3 regions of the Pseudoduganella sp. genome follow, and region 3 is predicted to be linked to each of the others. Evidence: predicted binding sites of a transcription regulator. Region 3 holds the regulator's gene; each other region holds the start of a gene.
The links. Region 3 encodes sigma-54, which starts transcription at its own class of promoters, with help from an activator protein. Its sites were predicted from a motif close to TGGCANGNAANCTGCTTT; they were not measured.
Positions count from the first base shown of each region.

Region 1 (5,681 bases), on a different contig from region 3:
GCTATTTTCCTCCTTTACGGAAAGAAAATCATGCAAATCAGTAAAGCCAGTAGCGCCGACGCGCCACAGCTCTTCGCGGTCTGGGAAGCCGCCGTACGTGCCACCCACGATTTCCTCAATGAAACCGACATCCAGCGCCTGGTGCCCCTGGTGCGTGAGCTGATGAGCAGCTACGCGCCAATTTACTGCCTGCGCGATGAGTCGGGCGCACCTTTTGCGTTCCTCGGGGCGGCCAACGGCGAGATCGACATGCTGTTCGTGGCGCCCGGGCGCCGCGGCGGCGGCGCCGGCCGCGCACTGGCCGAGTTTGCCCGCTCCACGCTGGGCGCGCGTAAAGTCAGCGTGAACGAGCAAAATGCCCAGGCAGTGGGCTTTTATGCGCACCTGGGCTTTCGCACCGTCGGCCGTTCGCCGCTGGACGGCCAGGGCCAGCCCTTCCCGCTCCTGCATATGGAGCTGGCATGAAGACCGGCATGCTGTACGCCGCCGGGGCGTTCCTGTCCTGGGGCCTGTTCCCCCTCTATTTCCATGCTATCAAGGATGTGCCGGCGTCCGAGATCCTGGCCCACCGCATGGCCTGGTCGCTGGTGTTCCTGATGCTGGTCCTGCTGGTGCGGCGCCAGTGGAAGTGGCTGCCGCAAGTGATGCGCCAGCCGAAAGTGGTGGCCAGCTTTGTCGCCAGCGCTTTCCTGCTGAGTGCCAACTGGTTTGTGTATATCTGGGCGGTCAACAACGGCCATGTGGTCGATGCCAGCCTGGGCTACTTCATCAATCCCCTGGTCAATGTGCTGCTGGGCATGCTGGTGCTGAAAGAGAAGCTGCGCCGCGGCCAGTGGCTGGCCATCGCCGTGGCCGCGACGGGCGTGGCCTGGCTGACCTGGCAGGCGGGCCAGGTGCCGTATATTGCGCTGGTGCTGGCACTGAGCTTCGGTGCGTATGGCTTGCTGCGTAAAACAGCCGCGCTGGCGGCGCTGGAAGGCCTGTCGTTCGAGACCCTGATCCTGTTCCCGCTGGCGGTGGCTTACCTGGGCTGGCTGGTGTTCCATGGCCAGAGCGTGTTCGTGAATGCCGAGTCGGATACCACGCGCTGGCTGCTGGCGGCGGCCGGCCCGACCACGGCGATTCCTTTGCTGCTGTTTGCGGCGGGCGCGCGCCGTATCCCGATGTCGGTGCTGGGCATGCTGCAGTACATGTCGCCTTCGCTGCAGATGCTGCTCGGCGTGTGGGTGTTCCACGAAGCGTTTTCTTCCAATCGCCTGGTGGGCTTCCTGTTCATCTGGGGCGCGCTGGCAATTTACATGCTGGAGGGCTGGCTGAGCAGCCGGAAAATGTCGAATGCTTAACGTCGGCAATTTTTACAACTTGCTAAATGAAACACGTTAACTTCCCTGTCACAAACTAAATTTCCTCTTAGAATCAAGCACTTGATCTCCCCGGCACGTGAATTGCTTTTGTTGTCGCAATTGACATTAAATTGACCAGGAGGAAATCAATGGCGTTCAAAAAGGTACTCGCGGGCGTGGCGGTCTTGATCGGCGCTGCCTCGGCGCAAGCGGCGCCCATTAGTTTGTCGACCACCCTGGCGCTGGGCGACCATCTGCACCTGGGCCAGAACAAATCCTTGCAGTTGAACGTCAACAGCCTGCTGGCGGGCCTGGGGCTGGGCAGCAGCAGCATCACGTCGGGCACCTTGACTGTGCTGGGCGATTCGCAGGGCGTGTTCGGTTTTGCCGGCTTCGACGCGTCGGGCTACGTACAAACCGACAGCAACCAGCGCGCGACGCGCGTCTGCCTGCCCTTCCTCGGCTGCCGCAACCGCACCGTGACCGATACCTACAACACGGCCGACATGACCATGCATTACATGGACATGGTGGCCGATACCATGCGGGTGCGCGTGGGTAATAGTGTCGGCTCCGACAGCGCCGACTGGCATGAGCAATACGGTGACTATGGCGCAGCGAAGCAGGATTTTGTGCTGGGCACCAATGCGACCGGGCTGCATTATTACAGTCACCGCAACCGCGATCACCAGGGCGGTTACAGCGGCGCGCTCAGCGTGAACCTGGCGCTGGACGCGGTGGCTTTGGGCGACCTGGGCAGCGATGGCGTGCTGGGCCTGAACATTTGGTCGGCGCTGGGCCATTTTGATATCAACAGCGTGCGCCTGGATTTCACGGTGGAAAAGTCGGGCGGCGGCTCGACGGATATACCCTTGCCAGGCAGCCTGTTGCTGACAGGCCTGGGCCTGGCCGCGCTGGCGCGCAGCCGGCGCGTGTCGGAAAACTTTACACCATTATCAAAGTAAAAACATAATTTTCTCTTAGGAATTTTAAATTTCTCCCGTGAAAACAAGAACTTAAGCAAGATTGATTGCCGTTTGGCATGATCCTTGCTTCTTTCCTGGCTCCATCACGGGAGAAAAATAATGGTAAGCAACAAATTCCTGGCAGGTATCGCCGCTTTGGTAATCTCGGTCTGCGCGCAAGCCGCACCGGTGTCCCTGACCAGCAATGTTTCGGCAAGCGGCCAGCTGTCCCAGAGCCAGGGCAAATGGTTCGATTTCAACGTCAACAGCCTGCTCGGTGGTAAAAGCCTGGACAGCAATTCCATCCTCTCCGGTGTACTGACCGTTTCGGCCTACTCGAAAGCGGCGCTGGTGTACGACGGGTTCACCTTCGACGGCCGTGAAACGACGACGGTCACCCGCCCCAAGCCGGGCAATTGCAACAACGTGAACTGCTCGGTGGTCGATGTCACCAAGACCGACTACTACACGTATAAGTACAAGGACGATGTCGCCGACACGATGTGGATCCTGGCGGGCAACACCTGGGCCTACGATATGGCCGACCTGCAAACCTCGACCTCCGCTTACGAGCGCGATGCCAACCCATGGTACAAGAGCGGCAACGACCGCCAGGGCTGGACCAAGTACTACGATAGCGAGCGCACCTCGCAGACTTCGTACAGCGGTAACCTGAGCGTTTCCATGGCGCTGGACGCCAAGGCGCTGGCCGACCTGACCAAGGATGGCATCCTCAGCTTCTACGTCTACGATGCCTGGGGCAAGTTCGACCTGAACGGCTTCAAGCTGGACCTGCTGGCACAGCAGCTCTCGACCCCGGCCGACGGCAAGGCGCCTGCTTCGGTACCGGTGCCGACCAGCCTGCTGCTGACCGGCCTGGGCCTGGCGGCCCTGGCCACCATGCGCCGCCGCAAGGCTTAAACGCCGCCCGCGCATGCGCAAGAAACCCGGCCCGGCGCCGGGTTTTTTTATCGCCTGGCGCAATGCGCTAAACTACCGCGACGACGGCTTTTATCGTATGCTGTCGCCCTTCCAAACGAATCGACAAGAACGCATACCGTGGCCAATTACGTCTATACCATGAACCGCGTGGGCAAGATCGTCCCACCGAAACGCCAGATCCTTAAAGACATCTCGCTGTCCTTCTTCCCGGGCGCAAAGATTGGCGTGCTGGGCCTGAACGGCTCCGGCAAATCCACCCTGCTGAAAATCATGGCGGGCATCGATACCGATATCCAGGGCGAAGCGCGCCCCATGCCGGGCCTGAACATCGGCTACCTGCCGCAGGAGCCGCAGCTGGATCCTGAAAAAACCGTGCGTGAAGAGGTGGAGTCCGGCCTGGGCGAAGCTTTCTCCGCCCAATCGCAACTGGAAGCCGTATACGCGGCCTACGCCGAGCCGGACGCGGACTTCGACGCGCTGGCGAAAGAGCAGGAGCGCCTGGAAGCCATCATCGCGGCGGCCGACGGCGGCAACCTGAACCTGCAGCTGGAAATGGCGGCCGATGCGCTGCGCCTGCCGCCGTGGGAACAGAAGATCGGCGTGCTGTCCGGCGGTGAAAAGCGCCGCGTGGCGCTGTGCAAGCTGCTGCTGTCCAAGCCTGACATGCTGCTGCTGGACGAGCCGACCAACCACCTGGATGCGGAATCGGTCGAGTGGCTGGAGCAGTTCCTGGTGCGCTTCCCGGGCACTGTGGTCGGCATTACCCACGACCGCTACTTCCTGGACAACGCGGCGGAATGGATCCTGGAACTGGACCGCGGCCATGGCATCCCGTGGAAGGGCAACTACTCTTCCTGGCTGGAGCAGAAGGAAGCCCGCCTGAAGCAGGAAGAAGCGACCGAATCGGCGCGCCAGAAGGCGCTGGCGAAGGAACTGGAGTGGGCACGCCAGAATCCGAAGGCACGCCAGGCCAAGTCTAAGGCCCGTATGGCGCGCTTCAATGAGCTGAGCGAATACGAATACCAGAAGCGCAACGAGACCCAGGAGATCTTCATCCCTGTCGCCGAGCGCCTGGGTAACGATGTGATCGAGTTCAAGAACGTGACGAAATCGTTCGGCGACCGCCTGCTGATCGACAACCTGTCCTTCATCATCCCGCCGGGCGCGATCGTCGGCATCATCGGTCCGAACGGCGCCGGTAAGTCGACCCTGTTCAAGATGATCGCTGGCCTGGAGCAGCCGGACAGCGGCGAAGTGGTGATCGGCAAGACCGCCAAGATTTCGCTGGTGGACCAGAGCCGCGACAAGCTGGATAACGAGAAGACCGTGTTCGAGGCCGTGTCCGGCGGCGCCGACATCCTCAGCGTGGGCCGCTTCGAAATGCCGTCGCGCGCTTATGTGGGCCGCTTCAACTTCAAGGGCTCGGACCAGCAGAAGATCGTGGGCAACCTGTCCGGTGGTGAACGTGGCCGCCTGCACCTGGCCAAGACCCTGCTGATGGGCGGCAACGTGCTGCTGCTGGACGAACCGTCCAACGACCTGGACGTGGAAACCCTGCGTGCGCTGGAAGATGCGCTGCTGGAATTCGCCGGTTCGTGCATGGTGATTTCGCACGATCGCTGGTTCCTGGACCGTATCGCGACCCATATCCTGGCCTTCGAGGGCGATTCGCAGGTGACCTTCTTTGCCGGTAACTACCAGGAGTATGAGGCCGACAAGAAGAAGCGCCTGGGTGAGGAAGGCGCCAAGCCTAAGCGCATCCGTTATAAGCCGCTGCACGGCTAAACCCGGCAGATCGGGTCTGACCCAAGGGTCAGACCCCGGCATGCCGAAGCCGCTGGCTGCAAGATCATACAGGGTCAGGCCCTTGGGCCTGACCCTGGTTTACCGGGGTAAAAATATGCGCAAACAATTCCTGTGCGCCCTGCTGCTAGCCAGCGCCGGCGTGATTGCCCAAGAAGCTCCCCTCAACAAACTCAGCTGGCTGGCCGGCTGCTGGTCCCATACGGGCGCCGAAGCCGGCTCCATGGAAATGTGGACCCTCCCTGCCGGCGGCACCATGCTCGGCATTGCCCGTACGGTAAAGAACGGCAAGACCGTCGAGTGGGAACACACCATGATCCGCGAAACCGAACCGGGCAAATGGTCCTACGTGGCCAAACCCAGCCGGCAACCGGAGGCATCTTTCCCGATCAAGTCGATCAGCGACGAGGAAGTGGTGTTCGAGAACCCGCAGCATGACTTCCCGCAGCGGATCATTTACAAGCGCGATGGAACAGATGGGCTGAAGGCCCGGATTGAAGGCGTCTCGAAGGGCAAACAGAAAGCCTTCGATTACCCGATGACGCGGACGCAATGTCCGGCAGGCAGGTGAGGCGGGCACAAGGACTTTGGCAGCGCAAGGCTGCCGCAGTCGCACCCGGCCTCGATC
Region 1 covers NZ_JAYSCO010000036.1:36,348-42,028, forward strand. The annotation lists gene ACE3TQ_RS16925 (GNAT family N-acetyltransferase) at 31-465, shown strand; gene rarD (EamA family transporter RarD) at 462-1,343, shown strand; gene ACE3TQ_RS16935 (hypothetical protein) at 1,493-2,308, shown strand; gene ACE3TQ_RS16940 (PEP-CTERM sorting domain-containing protein) at 2,429-3,229, shown strand; gene ettA (energy-dependent translational throttle protein EttA) at 3,368-5,035, shown strand; gene ACE3TQ_RS16950 (DUF6265 family protein) at 5,118-5,624, shown strand.
Region 1: a site for sigma-54 is predicted at 2,382-2,399, ahead of ACE3TQ_RS16940 (PEP-CTERM sorting domain-containing protein). Genes of this name have one in related genera too.

Region 2 (5,681 bases), on a different contig from region 3:
GATAGGCAGTTGCGTTTCCTGAATACGCGGCCGGGAGCTGTAAGGCCGCACTATATGGTCGAAGCCAGCACGGTGCAGGAGGCGATGTTGCGCTACCTTTGCTGGCAATCCGATGTCTGCAATCCGCAATTGCCGGCAGGCGAGCTGGTGGCGGCGCGCAAGCAGCTGCTGGCCTATTGCCGCAAAGATGAAGCTTGCGCCGCGCGGGCCATGCTGCACATGGTGGCGGCGCCCGATGTTTAGGCGAGGTTGATGTCGAGCAGCACGGCGTACGACAGGCGCTTGCCTTCGTACAGGTGGCCGCCGCGGATCACGGCATCGGACGAAGTGAGCTGGCCGCTGATCTCGTGCCGGGCCAGCATGGCGCGGAAGGCCAGCGCGTCTTTCGGTGCCAGGTAGCCCACCATCTGGTTGTTGAGGAAGACCGCCACCGCCTTGTCCTCGTAGGGATTGTTATCGTCCGGCAGCAGCAGTGCCTTGTGGTGGGCGTCGGCCGGGGCATCGCCATGCTGGCCGGCCAGCGCGTGGATGGTGTCCGAGTAGCGCGACTCTCCCAGCACTTCCAGCTGGAAGCGGCCCTCGTCGCTCCAGTGGTGCACCGGTTCGCCTTGCGGCAGCGGGGTGTAGGAGCCGCCCGCCGGCTTGCCGCTTGGCGCCGGGGCTGCCTTGGGGCCGCCCTTGAGCAGGAAATACAGCGTGACCAGTGCCAGGATGATGATGACGATATTCAGTGCGAGGGCCATAAAAGGGAGCTTCCAGGGTTGCGTGACCCGCTATTATCGCAGGCCGCCGCGTAAAGGGCGAATAGGCTGCAATGGTATAATCGCCCCTTTTCCTTGCACGTTTAGCCATGTCTTCCGAAACCACGCCAAAGGGCAAAATGCTCTATGACCCGACCGAACACCGCATCCGCAGCTTTGTAACGCGCGCGGGACGCCTGTCCACGGCACAAGAGCGTGCGCTGAAGGACTTCGGGCCACAATTCCTGATCGAACACAAGAAAGAGGCGCTCGACTTCGAGCAGACTTTCGGCCGCAAGGCGCCGGTCGTGCTGGAAATCGGCTTCGGCATGGGCGGCACCACGGCGCACATCGCCAAAGTGATGCCGGAGAAGGACTTCATCGGCGTGGAAGTGCACACTCCCGGCGTGGGCAGCCTGCTCAAGATGATTGGCGAGGAAGGCATTCCCAACCTGCGCGTGATCCAGCATGACGCGGTGGAAGTGCTGCGCGACATGATCCCGGCCGGCTCGCTGGCGGGCGTGCATATCTACTTCCCCGACCCTTGGCACAAGGCGCGCCACAACAAGCGCCGCCTGATCCAGGCGCCATTCGTGAAGACCCTGTGCGAGCACCTGGCGCCGGGCGGCTACATCCACCTGGCCACCGACTGGGAAGACTACGCAGTGCAGATGCTGGAAGTGCTGTCCGCCGAACCAGCGTTGCAGAACACCGCCGACGGCTACGCGCCGCAGCCAGCCTACCGCCCGCTGACCAAGTTCGAAAACCGCGGCCTGAAACTGGGCCACGGGGTGTGGGACCTGGTGTTCGTCAAGAAGTGATTTTTGCGCCGGCGGGCGCACCCGCCGGTTTGCGTGCTGGCATAAAGGCCAGCAGATTCCCCCCGATGACCAGCAGCAGTCCGGCCAGCGCCAGGCTGCTCCACTGGTAGCCTTCGAAGAAGGTCGACACCGTCAGCGCCACCACCGGGAACAGCACCGTGCAGTAGGCCGCGCGGTCCGGCCCGATCCTCCCCACCAGCAGCAGGTAAGCCGTGAAGGCGATCACCGATCCGGGCACGGCCAGGTAGAGCAGTGCGCCGACGTAGCGCGCGCTTGGGTCGAAGGTGAACGGCATGCCAAGCAGCAGGGCACCGAGCGTGAGGATGGTGGCGCCGCACAGCATGGCCCAGGCATTGGTCAGCCATGGCTGCATGCCCAGCGCCTGCATGCGGCTGGAGAGCAGGTTGCCGGTCGAGAAGCACAAGGTGCCCAGCAGCGCCAGGCCCAGGCCGGCCAGCATGCCGCTGTCGTTCCAGTGGCCATGCATGGAGGGCAGGAACAGCATCACGATGCCGGCCAGCCCCAGCACCGCGCCGCCCAGCACTTGCGGGCGGATCGGGCGTTGCATGAACAGGCGGCCGTTGATGGCGTTCCAGATCGGTGCGGTGGAAAACACCACGGCCACCAGGCCGCTCGGCACCCACATGGTGGCGTAGTAGAAGCACAGGAAGTTACAGCAGAACAGGGCCAGGCCTTGCGCCAGCAGGTAGCGCCACGCCGTGCGCGGCGGCAGCATCGGCTGGCGGCGCGCGAGCAGGATCAGCATCAGCACCAGCGCGGCGATCCAGAAACGGTAGGCGATCGAGACCGGCGCCGGCACCACGCCCAGTTGGAATTTGATCGCGATCCAGGTGGTGCCCCAAATGAGCACCGTAGTCAGGTAGAGGGACAGGTTCATAGTGCTGCCAGTGTGCCGCGCCGCGCACACTGGCAGTTGTCTGGCCTTGCGCTTAGTTGCGGCGGCGCGCCAGGCCCAGCGCCGCCAGGCCCAGGCCGAGCAGGGCCAGGCTGCCGGGCAGTGGCACCTGGCGCGTTGGCGCGTCGTTGACGTTGATTTCGGAAATGCCGACGCCTTGCGTGCCGCCATCCTGGTCGATATTGAAGACCACCGAGGTCACATTGCCCATGCCGGCCACGGCCAGCGTGCCGAGCCCGGACAGGACTTGCGTGGCGCCGTTGGAGCCGGTCAGCGTGAGCGAGCTGGCGCCGTCGCTGTAGCCGGCAATGTTCACGTTGAGCAGGCTGAAGCTGGCGCCGAAGAAGTCGAGCACCCAGCTCACATCATCGCCATTCGAAAAGCTGTTGTGGATGCCGATGTCGCCCAGGAAGCCGGGGTCGTAATGGTCGCCGGCGCGCACCATGCGCAGGCGGAAGCCGTCCTCGGTGTAGGTATCGAAGACCACCGAGCCGTTCAGGTTGGCATGCGTGCCGCTGGTCATGTCCAGCGTGACCGGGGCTGCTTGTGCTGCGGAGAAGCAAAGTGCAAGGGCTGCAAGGCAAGCGAGCTTCTTCATCGACCTTCCCCTTTCATCATAATAGTTCTGTTGGCAGTATTGCCGTCGCGACAAGATGCAAGTTTCATGCCCCGCGCCAACAAGTCACTGATTCGCAGGGTTATTTGGTTTCAGCCCGGGCAGCCATGTAAATTTTCCCGACAGGGCTGGGCCCGCATTGTCTGGCCTTGCGCATATCTTGCCGGCACGCCGGCAAGCGCACGGGGCGCGTGCTAGACTTTTCGGCGTGAAGCCTTCGACCGCACCCTCCGAGCAAGCCAAAGCACCACGCCAGCGCGCGGGAGCCGCCGCGCGCGCGGCGCTGGCGGCGCAGCCGGGCGACGCGATGTCGCATGCGGTATTCCGCACCATGTCCGGCACCGACGCCACGCTGGAGCGCTTCGCCTGGCTGGGCGACGGCCTGGCGGCGGCGGTCTGGCAGCGCAATACGCCGGAGGCGCTGACCGAGTACCGCCAGCCGGGCCATCACACCCTGTCCTGCTACCTGGGCGGCGGCTACAGCGTGGAGCGCGAGGGCTTGCCGGGGCAGTATGGCGCGCCCGAGCGCCTTTGCTCGCTGCCCGACTGGCATGAGTCGGAGTGGGTGGTGCGCGGCCAGCTGCGTATGCTGCATGTCTACTTCATGCCCGGGCATTTCACGCAGCGTGCGGTGGCGGAGCTGGACCGCGAGCCGCGCGAACTGACTTTGCAGGACCGCACCTACTTCGAGAACGAGCGCCTGGTGCGCCTGTGTGGCGCCTTGCTGGAGCAGCCGTGGCAGGATGCCGACCAGCTGCTGCGCGCCAACGAGATCACGCATGAAGCCTTGAGCGAGCTGCTGCGATCCCAGTCGGCCCTCAAGCCCGGCCAGCGCCTGCGCGGCGGCCTGGCGCCCCTGGTTAGGCGGCGCCTGCATGACTACATCGAAACCCACCTCGACCAGAACATCACACTGGGCATGCTGGCGCAGCTGGCCTGCATGTCGGAATTCCACCTGGCGCGCATGTTCCGCATCAGCTTTGGCATGCCGCCCTCGGCCTGGATCGCGGCACGCCGCATCGAACGCGCCCGCGGCCTGCTGCGCGCGGGAAGCCTGCCCTTGCAGCAGGTGGCGCAGGCCTGCGGCTATGCCGATGTAAGCCACTTCAGCCACCGCTTCAGTGCCGCGGTCGGCGCACCGCCGGGCCGCTACCGCCAGCTGCTGAGCGGCCTCAAGTCCTGATCCTATCGCGCCACCCCGCACGATAGCGGATGCTGCGCGCGTGCTTGCCGGGCTAAGTGCAGCATGGGCTTCCATGCCTACGCCGGGAGAATGCCATGCTCAAGTTCACCTCCATATTGCTAGCAGTGCTGCTATGGCCGGCGGGCGCCGTTGGCCAGGTAGCGCCCGCTTACCGTGCCACGCTGATTGCCGATTTCTGGGGCGATATGCACATCAACGATCAGGGTGTGATCGCGCTGACACGCTACGGCACGCCCTACACCTGGAGCCGCGGCACGGGCCTGACGCCCATCGCTACCGGTGCGGTCGATGTCCTGATACGCGGATTCAATAACGAGGGCACGGCGGTGGGCTCGGCCATGTGGCCGCCGCACAATGAGGAAATGACCTATTACCTGCCGGTGGCGTCGGTGCAGGGCGGGCCCTTTGAGCGCGTGAATGACTTTGGCCGCAGCGGCGGGGCGGCCGGCATCAACAACCACGGCACGATTGTCGGCGGTGTGCAAGGCGGCTTCGGGGACAGCTGGTACCGGCGCGGTTTCATGCAGCGCGACGGGCAGGATACACAGTTCGTCGACTTCATCCCGCAGGCGATCAACGATGCCGGCGCCATGGTGGGCGTGGGGCTGGAAAACGATGGCGCGACGATTGCCGGCATCAAGGTCTGGCGCGACGGCCAGCTGTCAACGCTGGAGGGCGTGCCGGGCGAGCGGCCCATGTTCATCAACCAGCGCGGGTGGATCGCCGGCACCACCGATGATTACCAGCCCTGGCTGTGGCGCGACGGCGCGCTGACGCAATTGTGGAACGGCACCATTACCGACATGAACGACGCTGGCGTGGTGATCGGCGAGTACTACATCGGCCGCACCGTGCTGTGGTTCGAAGACCAGGTCTACGAGATCGGCGAACGATGGCATGAAGCCGGCTGGGAGGGATGGGAGCTGGCGCACCTTGCCACCATCAATGAAAAAGGTGAGATCGGCGCCTTGCTGTGGGACGAGGGCTTTGGCCAGCGCATGGTCTTGCTGTCGCCGGTGCCGGAGCCGGGCCTCGCGCTGCAGCTGGCGGCCGGGCTGGCGCTGCTGGGCGCCATGCGCCTCAGGAAAGCTCGGCGATCAGCCTGACGATTTCGTCGCCGTAGGACACCAGCTTCTTCTCGCCCACGCCCGACACCACGCGCAGCTCGCCCAGCGAGGATGGGCGCACCTTGGCAATCTCGCGCAGGGTGGCGTCGTTGAAGATGACGTAGGCCGGCACATTGTGCTCGCGCGCCGCGCCCATGCGCCAGGAGCGCAGGCGGTCGAAGATGCGCTGCTCGTCGCCATCGAGGTCGGTCTCGGCATAGCCTTTCGGCGCCGCGCTGCGCTTTTGCTTGACCGGCTTCTGGTACTGGCGCAGCTGT
Region 2 covers NZ_JAYSCO010000002.1:98,676-104,356, reverse strand. The annotation lists gene ACE3TQ_RS01485 (hypothetical protein) at 1-243, shown strand, start outside; gene ACE3TQ_RS01480 (hypothetical protein) at 240-743, opposite strand; gene trmB (tRNA (guanosine(46)-N7)-methyltransferase TrmB) at 881-1,561, shown strand; gene ACE3TQ_RS01470 (DMT family transporter) at 1,551-2,459, opposite strand; gene ACE3TQ_RS01465 (PEP-CTERM sorting domain-containing protein) at 2,512-3,075, opposite strand; gene ACE3TQ_RS01460 (helix-turn-helix domain-containing protein) at 3,302-4,276, shown strand; gene ACE3TQ_RS01455 (hypothetical protein) at 4,372-5,403, shown strand; gene recQ (DNA helicase RecQ) at 5,378-5,681, opposite strand, start outside.
Region 2: a site for sigma-54 is predicted at 3,130-3,147, ahead of ACE3TQ_RS01465 (PEP-CTERM sorting domain-containing protein). Genes of this name have one in related genera too.

Region 3 (5,681 bases):
CTCGAAGTTGCGGCGCACCAGGTTGCGCTCCATGCGCAGGCAGTCGGCCACGTTCAGCGCGGCGCCGCGCCTGAGCAGCTCGTGCGTCACGCACATCATCAGCGGCGAGCGCAGCTCCATGGCTTTCAGCGACTTCTGCGCAAACGGGCTGCTGTCGCCGCGCAGCGATTCCATGATGGCGGGCACGCTGCCGGCGGCGAAATGGCGATCGATCAGGGCGCGCTGCTTTTCCAGTTCGCTGTCGCCGGCAAAGGCATTGTGCGGGCCGGCGAACACCGCGATCGCATCGCGCAGCGATGTGCCGGGCGTGGACTCGACCAGAGCGGTCAGCGCGGCCAGTTCCGTCTCCGGCACGAAGTAGTCGGCCAGGTCGAGGTAGAGCGCGTCGGCGGCGCCCACGGTCAGGCCGGTCAGGCCCAGCCACATGCCCAGCTGGCCCGGCGCATGCGACAGGAAATGGCTGCCGCCCACGTCCGGGAACAGGCCGATATTCACTTCCGGCATGGCCATCTTGGTACGGCCGGTGACAATGCGCACGCCACAGTCCGGGCCGCCCTGGGCAATGCCCATGCCGCCGCCCATCACCACGCCATCCATCAGCGCCACATAAGACTTGGGGTAGAAATGGATCAAATGGTTCAGCGCATATTCTTCGGTGAAGAAGTCTTCCAGCAGCGCGCTGCCGCCTTGCGGATTGGCACGGCCCACGTCGTGGAAGAAGCGGATGTCGCCGCCGGCGCACAGCGCGCGTTCGCTGCTGCTGCGCACCACCACGGCCGCCACGGCGGGATCGTCGCGCCAGGCCAGCAGGGCCTGCGTCATCGCGCGCACCATGTCGAGGGACAGCGAGTTGAGGGCTTTGGGTCGGTCCAGCGTGATGAAGCCGGTGCCGTTCGTGATCTGGGTGTGGACGTATTCGCTCATGCAAATATTTTAACGCACGACGGGCGCAAAAAAGGGCGCCAATTGCGCCCTTTGGTGTGCTTACACGGCCAGTCCTTTACATGGCGGTGGGTGGTGCTTCGTACGTGTCCGGGAAGTGCTTAATGGCCGCATGGTTATGGTTCTGCACACGGTCTTTGTACTTCATGACCTGGCGATCCAGTTTATCGATCAGGGTGTCGATGGCGGCGTAGAGGTCTTGCGACAGGCTTTCGACGTATACAGTTTTGCCAGACATGCGCAGGTTGATTTCCGCTTTCTGGCGTTTCTCTTTCTCGGTGAGGTTATCTACAGTCAGGATGACAGCAATATCGATTACTTGATCGAAATGGCGCTTGACTCGTTCCAGCTTGTTCTGCACGTATTCGCGGATGGCTGGGGTCACTTCGACATGATGTCCACTGATGGTGAGATTCATACACACTCCTAAAGATGATGTCGCTCTCGAGTTCGTGCACGCCATGGCGCACAGAGGAACCCATGCACTACAAAGATTTGCGGAGGCTTACCGGAGGGATTTTCAACGCTTCTCGATATTTGGCAACAGTCCGTCGCGCAATCACCATGCCTTGTTCTCCCAGCATGTCCGCAATCTTACTGTCGGATAAAGGATTTTTAGGGTCTTCTGCTCCTGTCAATTGCACAATCAGCGCCCGTATCGCAGTCGAGGAAGCCTCACCCCCGGCTTCGGTCGCGACGTGGCTGCCAAAGAAATATTTCAACTCAAACATGCCATGCGGGGTGAGCATATATTTTTGAGTTGTAACACGGGAAATAGTGCTCTCGTGTAGTCCCAGTGTATCAGCTATTTCACGCAACACAAGGGGGCGCATCGCCACCGCGCCGTGGCTGAAAAAATTCTTTTGTCGTTCTACTATCGCTTCCGCCACGCGCAGGATGGTGTCGAAGCGCTGGCGCATATTTTTGATCAGCCACTTGGCTTCCTGCAGCTGGCCGTTCATCTGCGATTCGCTCTTGCCCTGCTTGAGCAGGTTGGCGTACAGCGCGTTCACGCGCAGGCGCGGCACCACGTCGTTGTTCAGGGATACCACCCAGCCGCCGCGGCCCTTCTTCACGATCACGTCCGGCACCACATAGTCCGATTCGCCGCAGTCGAACTCGGCGCCCGGGTGCGGGTTGCACTGGCGGATCACGGCCTGCGCCTCGCGCAAGTCTTCATCGTCGCAGTCGAGCGCTTTCTTCAGCTTGGTGAACTCGCGCTGCGCGAACCAGGCCAGGTGCTTTTCGACAATGGTCAGGGCCATGCGGCGCGTCACCAGCGGCACGCCGGGCATGCGCTTGATTTGCAGCGCCAGGCACTCGGACGCATTGCGCGCGCCCACGCCGGGCGGGTCGAAGCTTTGCAGCAGCACCAGGGTGCAGCGCAGGTCGTCCAGTTCGATTTCCAGCTCGGGCGGCAGGCGCTCGAGGATTTCTTCCAGCGGCTCTTCCAGGTAGCCGTTTTCGTCCAGCGCGTCGATCACCATCTCCATCAGGGCGCGGTCGCGCGGCTCCTGCACGGTGACGCGCATCTGTTCCAGCAGGTGTTCGCGCAGGGTGCAGCCGGAAGCTTCCAGCTGCGGGCGGCTGTCTTCGTCGTCGGCCGACTTGCTGCCGGCGCTGGCGCTCCAGTCGGTGTCGTCGCTGCCGTTGCCGATGCTGTCGCCGTCGCCGGCTTCGTATGCATCGCCTTCGGCGGCGGCGGCGGGGCCATCCGCGCCATCCGGGGCCGGGGCCTCCGGCGTGGCCACGGCATCGTTGCCGGCGCCCTGGCTGATGGCGCCATCGGCCAGCAGGCGCACCGAGTGGTCGAGCGGATCGTCCAGGCGCTCCAGCATCGGGTTGTCGCTGAGCAGCTGCTCCAGTTCCTGGTGCAGCTCCAGCGTCGATAGCTGCAACAGGCGGATCGACTGCTGCAGCTGCGGCGTCAGCGCCAGGTGTTGCGAGGTTCGCAGTTGCAGTGTCTGTTTCATGGCCTTCGCTTACATGCGGAAGTGTTCGCCGAGGTAGACCCGGCGCACGGATTCGTTGGCGATGATATCGTCCGGTCGGCCCGAGGCCAGCACGGCGCCCTGGTTAATGATGTAGGCGCGGTCGCAAATACCAAGGGTCTCACGCACATTATGGTCGGTGATCAGGACACCGATATTGCGCTCCTTCAGGAAACGTACGATACGTTGGATTTCGATCACGGCGATCGGGTCGACGCCGGCAAACGGTTCGTCCAGCAGCACGAAGCGCGGGTTGGTGGCCAGGGCACGCGCGATCTCCACCCGGCGCCGCTCGCCGCCCGAGAGCGACAGGGCCTGGTTTTCGCGCAGCTTTTCAATCTGCAAGTCAGCCAGCAGGGCTTCCAGGCGCTGGTCGATGTCGGCCTTGCTCAATGGCTTGCCGTCGACCTGCTGGATTTCCAGCACGGCGCGGATGTTCTCCTCCACCGTCAGCTTGCGGAACACCGATGCTTCCTGCGGCAGGTAGGAAATGCCCAGGGTGGCGCGCTTGTGGATCGGCAGGCTGGAAACGTCGGTGCCGCCAATGTCGATGGTGCCGGCGTCGGACGCCACCAGGCCCACGATCATATAGAAGGAGGTGGTCTTGCCGGCACCGTTCGGGCCCAGCAGGCCGACCACTTCGCCGCAATCGACTTGCAGCGACACGTCGTGCACCACCTGGCGCTTGCCGTAGGATTTCTGGAGGCCGCGCACGACCAGCGTGCTGGCGCAGGTATTCGCTTCCATGCTTATTTTTTCTCTTGCGTTGCAGGCGGGGTTGCCGGAGGTTCGGTGCGCGAAGGCTGGATCACCATGGTGCCGCGGCCGCCGCCCGGCTTGCTTTCGCCGGTGGCGCTGTTGCGCACGCTGAAGAACTCCTTGCGGCTGTCGTAGGAGATGAATTCGCCCTGCACTTCGTCGTTCTGCTTGCCGCCTTCAATGCGGCGGATCGAGGCCTTGCTGAACATCTTCACCATCTCGGCCTGCTCGTCGTACTCGATGCGTTCAGCATCGCCTTCCACCCACAGGTCGCCGGCGCCGTCGCGCTTCTGGCGGAAAGTGGCTTTCTTGCCTTCGCCGAACAGGGTGACGTGCTTGTAGCCTTCCGGCGTCTGCTTGACGAAGGCGCGCTGCGCCGTCATCGCCAGCGTGCCGCGCGTCAGCGTCACGCCCCCGGACAGGATGGTGACCTGCTTGACGTCGTCGATATCGAGCGCGCCATAGCTGATGTTCATCGGTTTGTAGGAGTCGGCCTTTTCCGCCAACGCCGGGGCCGCGAGCCCCAGCAGCAGGGCTGCCGACAACAGTAATCGTTTCATAGTCTTTCCTTGTTTATTGTGCCCGCGGCGGCAGCACCAGCGTGCCGTTGCCTTCCAGGTGTATCTGGCGCGTCGCATTGTTGGCGCGCATGCTGTTCGCGGTGGCGACCGAGTCGCCCAGTTTCATTTTCACCGGCCGGTCGGTTTCCATGCGGTCTTCGTCCGGGAAGATCACCAGCTTCTCCGTGGCCAGGTGCAGCGACTGCGCCTGCGGCGAGGCCGCGCGGTCGATGCTGACCTTGCCGTTCAGGGTGATACGGCTGTTGGCCTCGTCCACCCGCGCCGTATTCGCCAGCATGTCCAGCGGCGGCGTCTCACCCGACAGGCTGCGCACGCGCGGCTTGTCGATCTCCGACGAATCGTCGATCGGGCGGTGGGTCAGCTTGTCGCCGGCGATGATGTAGCTCGGCTTGCCCTCCTTCGACATGCGCACGAAGGAGAAGTTCTCGATGATGTAATCCGGCTCATTCAGGCGCATATCGGCCTGCATGTCCTCGTCCGCGCGGTTCATCAGCTCCAGCAGGTAGAAGCTGCCAAGCGCCGCCACCAGCACCAGGATCATGCCGATGGAAAGGCGGAAGCGGTGGGCGATCCTCTGGTTACGCATGCTCCGCCCCGATCAAGCCAGGAACTGCGCCATCACGCGCTCGTAATTGCCGGTGGCGCGCAGCACGAATTCGCACGCCTCGCGCACGGCGCCGCGGCCGCCGGCCGCTTCGGTGATGTAATGGGCGCGCGCATGCACTTCCGGGCGGCCGTTCGGCACGCTCACGGCAAAGCCGGCGCGGCTCAAGATCGGCAGGTCGACCACGTCGTCGCCGATGAAGGCGACCTGCTCTTCGGTGATGCCGATCTGCTCCAGCATCGCCTTGAACGGGGTCAGCTTGTCGTGCCCGCCCTGGTGCACGTATTCGATGCCAAGGTCCTTGGCGCGCGCCAGCACGATCGGCGTGCGCCGCGCGGAAATGATGGCGGTCTTGATGCCCGCTTCCTGCAGCAGCTTGATGCCCAGGCCGTCGTGCACATTGAAGGTCTTGACCTGCTCGCCTTCGGCGCCGTAGGTCAGGCTGCCGTCGGTCAGCACGCCGTCCACGTCGAAGATGAACAGGCGCACCTTGGCGGCGCGGGCGACGAGTTCTTCGTGTGACAGGGCCATCAGATCACCTTGGCGCGCGTCAGGTCGTGGATATGCAGGGCGCCCACCAGCACGCCGGCATCGTCCACCACCAGCATCTGGTTGATGCGGAATTCTTCCATCACCGCCACCGCGTCCACCGCCAGCCGGTCGGGGCCGATGGTGCGCGGGTTCAGGTGCATCACGTCCTTGATGACCACCTTGGTGAAGTCCTGCACTTTCTCGATCATGCGGCGCAGGTCGCCGTCGGTGAAGACGCCGACCGGCTTGTGGTCGGCATCGACGATGGCGGTC
Region 3 covers NZ_JAYSCO010000009.1:23,576-29,256, forward strand. The annotation lists gene ACE3TQ_RS06395 (enoyl-CoA hydratase/isomerase family protein) at 1-924, opposite strand, end outside; gene hpf (ribosome hibernation-promoting factor, HPF/YfiA family) at 1,001-1,360, opposite strand; gene ACE3TQ_RS06405 (RNA polymerase factor sigma-54) at 1,428-2,915, opposite strand; gene lptB (LPS export ABC transporter ATP-binding protein) at 2,925-3,680, opposite strand; gene lptA (lipopolysaccharide transport periplasmic protein LptA) at 3,683-4,252, opposite strand; gene lptC (LPS export ABC transporter periplasmic protein LptC) at 4,266-4,859, opposite strand; gene ACE3TQ_RS06425 (KdsC family phosphatase) at 4,872-5,408, opposite strand; gene ACE3TQ_RS06430 (SIS domain-containing protein) at 5,408-5,681, opposite strand, start outside.